4 regions of the Streptomyces sp. Wb2n-11 genome follow, and region 4 is predicted to be linked to each of the others. Evidence: riboswitches for the same ligand, from Rfam matches in the RefSeq annotation. Region 4 holds a riboswitch; each other region holds the start of a gene.

Region 1 (2,192 bases), 4.5 Mb from region 4:
GGCGCTCGAAGACCTGTGGAAGGTGCTGCGCACCCTCGCGGCCGAGGGCCTCACCGACACCGAGCGCGACGTCGCCGTGCAGAACCTGGTGGGTGTCGCACCGCTCAAGTACGAGACGGCGGCCGCCGTCGCCGGCACGCTCGCCGACCAGGTCGAGCAGCACCTGCCGGACGACTTCCAGGCCCAGCTGTACGCCCGCCTCGCCGAGACGGGCACGGTGGAGGCCACCGCGGCGGTCGTCAGCGCCTTCCCCGAGGACCGCCTGGTCACGGTCCTCGTCGGGGACGCGTCGCGGATCGAGGAGCCCGTCAGGGCGCTCGGCATCGGTGACGTGACGGTGGTCGCCGGCTGACGGTCCGCCCGTCCGAGCCGATGGCGCAACTCCCTCAAAACGGGAGGTAGAGGGACCCCGGTGGCCGACAAGCTGCCGGGGTCCTTTGGGTATGTCCGTTTTGTTGTGGAGGTTGCCTTTCTGGTCTGTGGGGTGCGTTACAAAGTGCGATGTCTTTTTGGTGATTGAAAGATCTCCCGTTTAGCGTCGGTCCGGCTGTCCGTCAGCAGTGAGCCGCATCCGCGGCACCGGACAGTCATCGCCGAGTCCCCGTCAGGCGCGAGCCTGGGGAGCCGGGGACCCAAACCGTCCCTGGGGTGAATCGGACGTCCTTCCGTGCGTACGGAGAGGGGTCCGTAGGAGACCTTCCTGCTCCGAACCCGTCAGCTAACCCGGTAGGCGAGAAGGAAGGAAAGGACCAGCCACTTCATGGCGTTCACCCGTGCCACCGGGAAGCACCGTCGTCCGGGCCGTCCGGGCCGTCTGACGCGCAGGAGCGCGAACCTCGCGGGCGTGGCCACCCTCGCGACGACCGGTGCCATCGGGAGCCTGGCCTCTCCGGCCCTCGCCGCCGGCGCCGGCGCCGACGCGGCCCACTCCGCCGGGACGACCGGCCTGACCCAGGCCCTCGTCATCGGCGACTCCCTCGCCGCCCAGGTCGCCGCCCAGGCCGAGGCGCAGCAGCACGCCGCCGACAAGGCGGAGGCCGAGCGCAGGGCCGAGGCGGAGCGCAAGGCGGAGGCGGAGCGCAAGGCGGAGGCCAGGCGCAAGGCGGAAGCCAGGGCCGAGAAGGAGCGCGAGGAACGCGAGGCCGAGGAGCGCGCCGCCCGTGCGGCGGAGCGTGAGCGCCTCACGGCCTACACCCTTCCGGTCGCCGGTTCCGTCGTGACCACCGGCTACCGGAGCGGCGGCTCGCTCTGGTCCTCCGGCAGCCACTCCGGCATCGACTTCCGCGCCGCGTCCGGCAGTTCCGTCGTGGCCGTCGGTGCGGGCACCGTCGTCGAGGCCGGCTGGGGCGGGGCGTACGGCAACAACGTCGTCGTCAGGATGAACGACGGCACCTACACGCAGTACGGCCACCTGTCGTCCATCGGCGTCTCCGTCGGCCAGGCCGTCGCCCCGGGCCAGCAGATAGGCCTCTCGGGTTCGACCGGCAACTCGACGGGCCCGCACCTGCACTTCGAGGCCCGTACGTCTCCCGAGTACGGCTCCGACATGGACCCGGTCGCGTACCTGCGCGCGCACGGCGTGAACGTCTGACGCACCCCGGTTTTCCGGAAGGCCCCGGCTTCCCGCCGGGGCCTTCGGCGTTGGCCAAAAGATATCCATGAATTCCCGCCGCCCGTCGGAAATTGCGCACCGCTGCAATAGAGTCGCCGAACAGGTGTCAATCGACCGCGTTTCGCGGGAGACGAGGCGGAGGTCCGCTCATGCGCGTTCCCGCGCAATCGGTATGCACGGCGATCCGTGACGACATCGTCTCCGGCGTCTTCGAGCGGGGCAGCCGGCTCACCGAAGAGCTGCTGGCGCGCCGTTACGGCGTCTCACGCGTCCCGGTGCGGGAGGCCCTGCGCACGCTGGAGTCCGAGGGGTTCGTCACCACCCGCCGGCACGCGGGCGCCTGCGTGGCCGAACCCACCGAGCAGGAGGCCGCGGACCTCCTGGAGGTCAGGATGCTGCTGGAGCCGCTGGGGGCGGCCCGCGCAGCCCAGAGGCGCACCGAGGCGCACCTCAAGGTGTTGCGCGGCCTGGTCAGGCTCGGCCAGGAGCGGGCCCGCCGGGGCGAGGGCGAGGACCTGAGCTCCCTGGGCGGCTGGTTCCACGAGACGCTCGCCCAGGCGTCCGGCAGCCCCGGCCTCAC
Region 2 (2,192 bases), 2.0 Mb from region 4:
CGGCGAGGACGGCCTTCTCGACACCCTTGCCCTGGTAGCGGTTCGGGTCACCGTCGCGAAGCTCAATGGCCTCGAACGCTCCGGTGGAGGCACCGGACGGAACGGCAGCACGACCGGTGCTGCCGTCGTCGAGGCCGACCTCGACCTCGACCGTGGGATTGCCTCGGGAGTCCAGGATTTCCCGGGCTACGACGACGTCGATGGACGGCACGAGCATCTCCTTCTGGGATGTGACGCTATGGGGTGCAGGGTCACTTTGGCCTTGCGACAAGAGCCTAACCGGACCGGGGGCGTCGATCGGCCGTTCGCCCGCCCCCTGGGACAAGAAGAGGCCCGAATACCCGCAACAGCGGACGTAACTCTTGGATGTGCGGAACAGCGTTCCGCTCTACTCATCAGTAAGGGGAAACCCCGGCCCGGCGCGCACGGGGGAAGCGCGCCGGACCGGGGTGCTTCGGGGGAAGCGGGTCAGCTGAGGTGCAGCTGCTGGCCCGCGTAGATGACATCGGCGTCGTCGACGATGTCCTTGTTCAGCTCGAAGAGCTTCTCCCAGCCGCCCTTGACCTTCTTCGCTTCGGCGATCTTGCCGAGGGTGTCGCCGGACTTGACCTTGTACTCGCCGTCGCCCTTCTCGATGACCTTCGGGGCGGCGGGCTTCGCGGTCTCGGCCTTCGGCGCGGAGCGGACCTCGCTGCGCGAGGCGGGCTGCTCGGCGGCGCGCGGGGCGGCCTGCTCCTGCGTCCGCTGCGGCTGGGGCGCGGCCTTCTGCGGCTGCGCCTGCTGCTGCGAGGAGCCGGAGGTGTCGACACCCGGGTCGACGCCGTCGTTGGTCAGACCGCCGGCGCCGGCGCAGGCCCAGGCACCCGGGCCCTGCATGTCGAGGAGCTTCTCGGCGGTGGCTATCTGCTGGGCCTTGGAGGCCTTGTCCGCGGTGGGGGCGTACTGCGTACCGCCGGCGGCGGCCCAGCTGGACGCGGAGAACTGCAGGCCGCCGTAGTAACCGTTGCCCGTGTTGATGGACCAGTTGCCGCCGGACTCGCACTGGGCGACAGCGTCCCAGGTCTCGACGGAGGCGGCGGAGGCCGACGTCGCGCCCATCAGCGGGACGGCGACAGCGGCGCCGGTGATGCCGGCGAACGTGGCGATACGAGCGGCCTTCGACGGACGACGGTGCTTGGCCTTGCCGGAAAACAGCATGCGACATCTCCTCACCGACGCCTACGAGGTGAGCTGTCGGGTTCGGGCCAATGAGTGCCCGGCCGCGCGACCTGCGTCGCGCGCCTTAACCCCAAGCCGGTTCCGTCCGTCTTCCGACGTCCGGGCCCGGCGCCTACCTGGGTCCCCCGCTCCTGCCTACGGCGCTTTACGCGTCGGTTCCCCGACCGACGGCAGGATTCGGCGTGACGGTCGACGGGGCCCGCGATGGCGAGCGGTTCGACCGTAAACACATGAGCCCTCGATGTTCAAAGAGGAGCATCACGGAAATATCGCCCGTTCCCACCCCCACCTGATCCCCATCTGCGCAGGTCAGGGGCGAGACTGACGGACCGTTCGGGCCAGCCGCGTGATATGAGGCAAAGAGATCCATGTCTCACTGTCTCCAATACGGACATAGCGGCCCGAACTGTCCCCGTTTTCAGTTCAGATCGAGGCTTTGGCCAGGGACGATGAGGTCCGGATCGGACCCGACGGTCTTCTCGTTCGCGGCGTAGAGCGCCGGCCAGCCGCCGCGCACGTCGTGCGCGTCCGCGATGGCCCAGAGGCTGTCGCCGGTGCGGACGGTGTAACCCTTGTCCGCACCTGCGTCCGCGCCCCTGTCCGGTCCCGCTTCTTCCGCTTCCCGCTCACCGGCCGTGCCGACCGCGTCGCGTGTCGGTCCGTCACCTCGCGAGGCGTGACGGCCCGATTCGCGCTCGATGCCCGAGTCGCCCGTTACGGCGTCCGTGTCCTCCCGGGCCTTTTCGCCGCGATGCTTGCCCGGGGAGGCGCTCCTCCCAGGAGTGGCCCCAGCGGTTTCACGGGCGGGCGCGCCGGACGTCTCGGCGTCGGCGGTGGCCTCCGCGGCGTCGGCGGCGTCGGCGGCGTCGGCGGCGTCGGCCGACGGAGCCGCCGTCGACCCGGCGGACTTCTCGGCCCCGGCCGCCTTTCCGTCCGAGGAAGCCTCCGGAGCCGTGGAACTCTCCGGCGTCCCG
Region 3 (2,192 bases), 5.5 Mb from region 4:
CGGCCTCGGCGGCGAGGCGTTCACCCTGGGCCTCGTCCGGCTGGGGCTCGGTGTGGTCCACCTCACCCGCATGTTCCGCCATGCCCCGAGACCCGCCGCCGGAGATGTCGTTCACCGAGGCGGAGGGCCGCCCTGCGAGGGGAGGGGGACCGCGAGGTCGGGAACGCGGCGTAGAAGGCCCGTGCGCGGCCGCTGCGGCCGCTCGACGGGAACCTCCCGGCTCACGGGCCCGGACGGACAACGCCGACGGCCCCGCTCCGCCGCCTGAACGGCTGGGGGAGCGGGGCCGAGGACGCGGGCCTTCTAGTAGGGGCCGTTCACATTGTCGATCGAGCCGTACCGGTCGGCGGCGTAGTTGCACGCGGCGGTGATATTGGCGACCGGGTCGTAACTGTCCGTCGACGTACCGGGCACGTGATAGGCCTGGAACGTCGGCTGGATCACCTGGAGAAGGCCCTTGGACGGAGTGCCGGCGACAGCGTTGGAGTCCCAGTTGTTGATGGCCCGCGGGTTGCCCGAGGACTCACGCATGATGTTCCTGTGAATTCCCTCATACGTGCCGGGAATACCGTGCTTGGCCATGACGGCCAGCGATTCCTTGATCCAGCCGTCGAGGTCGTTGGAATAGGACGCGGTTTCCACGGCGGGGGCGTCGCTTTCGGCGGCCGGTGCGGTCTTCCGCTCGGAACGGTCGGCCCGCTCGGAGGACGCCGGCGTCTCGGCCTCGGCCTCGGTCTTGGCCTCGGCCCCCCTGGCGATCGTCAGCTCGAGGCCGGGACGGATCAGCGAGGGGTTGGCGCCGACGGCCTCCCGGTTGTCCTGGTACAGCTTCTTCCAGCCGCCGGCCACGGAGTGGTCACCGGCGATCTTGGAGAGCGAGTCGCCCGACATCACGGCGTAGATGACGGAGTCGGCCTTCTCGGCAGCGGCGGCCTGCGGCGCCGCGCCGGCGGAGGTCGCGCCGATGAGCGGGAGGACGAGTGCGGCGCCTCCCGTACCCGCGGCGATGAAGCCCCGAGTGAGTGAGCCGTACCTGGAACGACGGTGCTTACCCTTTGCGGGCATGGTGATTTCCTCTCCGTCGCCTGCGAGGTGAGCTGTCGGGTTCGGGCTGGAGATGCCCGGCCGCATGTGAATGCGACTTCACCCCAAGCCGTTCCGGAATTCCGGATCGGCGGCTTACCTGGGTCCCCCGCTCCTGCCGTACGTGAGTAGGTGTGGTTTCCGGACGGCGGCAGGATTCGGCGGTCCACCCGGATTGACGGTGACCGTAAGCGAGAGAGGCCGGGCGGAACAAGCTCTGAAATTGCTCCGCAAGATCCATGTCGCGGTTCCGGACGGAGGAAATTCCGTCGCGCGCCTTGAGTGAGAACTCAACTTTCTTTCTGTGGGCCGGAACTGTGCCCTCCGCCGCTTCGATCATGCCGTCGAGGGCCGTGACTCATATCACTTGGGATGCACCGCCGGTCAGGAGCGGGCACGCAACCGCCTCTGCATGCATACGACATGGCATGTCATGGGGGTATTTAGTCCGATATGGAAATGCGGAGGTTCGAGGCCCTTTCCGGTCGGCTCCAGCCGTTACGGCCCTCCCGTGTACGCGGGAAAGCGTGGGCGGTGGGCCGGAGGGCACCGTCGCCAGATGTATGCCGACCGGCTTCCCCGGCCGGGGGCAGCGGGCCGGGCGTCGACGCCCTGATGCCTCGACGCCTCGACGCCCTGATGCCTCGACGCCTCGACGTCTGGACGGGGAGACGCGGCGGTCCGTGCGCAACACCGGCTCCGACTCGCCCAGTTCGGCTGCCGCCGCCTCGAAGTGGACCGGCTTCCAGCCGGTCCACGCCTTGACGCGTCCCTCCAACAGGTGCGGCGCCGAGCGCGCGGGGGTGCCGCACCCAGCCCGGTGCCCGGCCGCTGTCGGCGGCCAGATGCTCCCCGAGTGCGGCGAAGCCGTCGCTCGGCAGCAGCCGCAGGTCCGCCGCGGCGATCAACCCGGAAGGACTGGGCAGTCACGGGGAGGGGAGCGGGGAGTCGAGGCAGGCGTCCAGAGGCTCCAGCAACGGATCGTCAGGTCCCTTGAGCACGGCGGGATTCCCTTCGGTGCAGGCGATTCGGTGCTGGCGAGGTGGCAGTCCCGCGGCCACTCCTTGCCGGCCTCGTCCGCCTGCACGCGCTCGGTCGTGCGGGCACGC
Region 4 (2,192 bases):
CCACGCAGAATTAGTTGCCCTCGGGGTCGGCCATGACGACCCAGCCCCGGCCGTCCTCGGTGCGGCGGTCGTCGACGATCCGCGCACCGAGCGCGCCGAGCCGCTCCACCTCGGCATCCCGCGTACCGTGCGGCGGCTGGATGTCGAGGTGAACGCGCTTCTTGCCGGCCTCGTCCCCGGGAACCCGTATGAACAGCAGTCCGGGCACACCGGGCCGCTCCGGATCGATCAGCACCTCGTCGTCACCCGGCTCGTCCAGCAGCTTGTAACCGGTCAGGCGGGACCAGAACTCGGCGATCGCGTACGGGTCGTGGGCGTCGAAGGTGGTGTGACGTACCGGATTCAGGAAGGTCCTGGTAGGGAACGTATCTCCCCGGACCGGCAGCCGGCAGCCGGCAGGGAAATATCAGCGCACGCGGCCGTACCAGACGCTCTTGGACCAGATCTTCTCCAGCTTCACCACGGAGCCGGACTTGGGCGAGTGCCAGATCTTGCCGCTCCCGGCGTAGATGCCCACGTGGTAGACGTTCCGCCCGGAGTGGAAGAAGACCAGGTCTCCGCGCTGACGGCTGGAGGCGGAGATGTGCCGGGTCTTGTTGTACTGGGACTGGGCGGTGCGTGGCAGGCTCTTGCCGGCCTTCTTGTACGAATAGAGCGTCAGCCCTGAGCAGTCGAACCGGCTCGGGCCCGCCGCCCCGTACTTGTACGGGGCCCCCTTCTTCGACGCGGCGACGTTGAGCGCCTTCGTCGAATGCGATGCGGCCTGCGCCTCGGTGACGGCACCGGGCGCCAGCATCGTGGCGCCGATCGCGGCGAGGGTGAGAGCCGAAGCGGCTCCGGCCCGGGACAGCACGGACGGAACATTCTTGTGCGCGGTCATGCGCAACCCTTCGTCAGCCGCCTGTGAAGGATGACCTGTCGGGTTCGGACAGGCGAAGATGCCCGGCCGCGGTGTGCGGCTTCACCCCGAGGGACGACCGTCTCCGGCCACCCCGTACTGCTTGGGTCCTCCACTCCTGCCGATGCACTCCTGTCGACCAGTCATCCGGAGCGGCGGCAGGACTCAGCGTCCGCCCGGACCGCCCCGCCGCGGTGGCGGGGGCTTGTCGTCCCAGGGATCTTGACTCATGAACGGCCGGATTTCCGAGCCGAAACGGCATTTTGTGAGGCTGATCACCGCTGACCCGTTCGGGTGGACAGGGGTGTTTTCGGCACCGGGCGCCGGTGTCCGACGACCGCCGTACCAGCGGCGGAATGTCCAATTCCGCCAAACGTGCAGGTGTGTTGCGCAAGCGGGGTCATACCGCTGTTCAGGTATTTCCTACGCCTTTTGAGTGAGTTCCTCTCGTACGCCAATGGGGGGAGCCGACCGCGTGTTCCTCAACTCGCGGACGCGGCTGGCAGGGTGACCCGGTCCGCCCGCCGCTCCCCGTCGAGCACGCGCAGGGCCCGCGTGAGCGTGGCGGCGTGCACGCGCGTCTCGCCCCGCTCGTGCATCAGGGCGAGAGCGTCCCGCAGTCCGGCGGCCTTCCCGGCGAGCGCCTGGGCGGCCCGCAGCGCGCCATAGGTGTCGGTGCCGCGTGCGGGGTTGATCCGTCCCATCAGATCGAGCACTTCGAGATAGCGGTCGACGAACTCGCACTCGGCGCGCGTCAGTGCGGGCAGCGGCGGCAGTTCGGGCGGCAGCATGCGCGGGTTCACCTCGGAGCCGGGGAGGCGGGCGCGGCCTTGCGGCTCTGCACGACGTGGTCCACCAGGCCGTACGCCATCGCGGCCTCGGCCGTGAGCACCTTGTCGCGCTCGATGTCGTCGTCGACGCGCTCCGCGCTCTGGCCGGTGTGCAGTGCGAGCAGTTGAGTGAGCGTCTGCCGCATGCGCGTCAGCTCCCGCGCCTCGATCTCCAGGTCCGAAGGCCGGCCGCGTACGGGCCGGTCGGTGGACGGCTGGCTGAGCAGCATCCGGGCGCCCGGCAGGGCGAGGCGCTTGCCCGGCGTGCCGGCCGCGAGCAGTACGGCGGCGGAGGCGGCGGCCTGGCCCAGGCAGATCGTCTCCACGTCGCAGCACACGAACTGGATGGTGTCGTAGATCGCGGACATCGCGGTGTGCGAGCCGCCGGGGGAGTTGATGTAGAGCGAGATGGTCCGGTCGGGGGCGGCGTGTTCGAGGTACATGAACTGCGCCGTCACGTCGTT

The links. A riboswitch is a leader RNA that binds a small molecule or an ion and turns the genes downstream of it on or off. The one in region 4 is predicted to bind cyclic di-AMP.
Region 1: it holds a riboswitch for cyclic di-AMP, as region 4 does, so the genes downstream of both, BN1555_RS07400 (M23 family metallopeptidase) here and BN1555_RS28440 (C40 family peptidase) in region 4, are expected to answer to the same signal.
Region 2: it holds a riboswitch for cyclic di-AMP, as region 4 does, so the genes downstream of both, BN1555_RS19165 (LysM peptidoglycan-binding domain-containing protein) here and BN1555_RS28440 (C40 family peptidase) in region 4, are expected to answer to the same signal.
Region 3: it holds a riboswitch for cyclic di-AMP, as region 4 does, so the genes downstream of both, BN1555_RS03040 (transglycosylase SLT domain-containing protein) here and BN1555_RS28440 (C40 family peptidase) in region 4, are expected to answer to the same signal.

Annotation. Positions count from the first base shown of each region.
Region 1 is NZ_CVPB01000001.1:1,674,787-1,676,978, reverse strand. It holds gene BN1555_RS07405 (M16 family metallopeptidase) at 1-352, shown strand, start outside; cyclic di-AMP (ydaO/yuaA leader) riboswitch at 582-748, shown strand; gene BN1555_RS07400 (M23 family metallopeptidase) at 761-1,591, shown strand; gene BN1555_RS07395 (GntR family transcriptional regulator) at 1,762-2,192, shown strand, end outside.
Region 2 is NZ_CVPB01000001.1:4,206,331-4,208,522, reverse strand. It holds gene eno (phosphopyruvate hydratase) at 1-211, opposite strand, end outside; gene BN1555_RS19165 (LysM peptidoglycan-binding domain-containing protein) at 469-1,197, opposite strand; cyclic di-AMP (ydaO/yuaA leader) riboswitch at 1,201-1,371, opposite strand; gene BN1555_RS19160 (LysM peptidoglycan-binding domain-containing protein) at 1,637-2,192, opposite strand, start outside.
Region 3 is NZ_CVPB01000001.1:690,652-692,843, reverse strand. It holds gene BN1555_RS03040 (transglycosylase SLT domain-containing protein) at 304-1,065, opposite strand; cyclic di-AMP (ydaO/yuaA leader) riboswitch at 1,068-1,228, opposite strand.
Region 4 is NZ_CVPB01000001.1:6,222,102-6,224,293, forward strand. It holds gene BN1555_RS28435 (VOC family protein) at 11-346, opposite strand; gene BN1555_RS28440 (C40 family peptidase) at 407-880, opposite strand; cyclic di-AMP (ydaO/yuaA leader) riboswitch at 884-1,066, opposite strand; gene BN1555_RS28445 (hypothetical protein) at 1,381-1,689, opposite strand; gene BN1555_RS28450 (ATP-dependent Clp protease proteolytic subunit) at 1,698-2,192, opposite strand, start outside.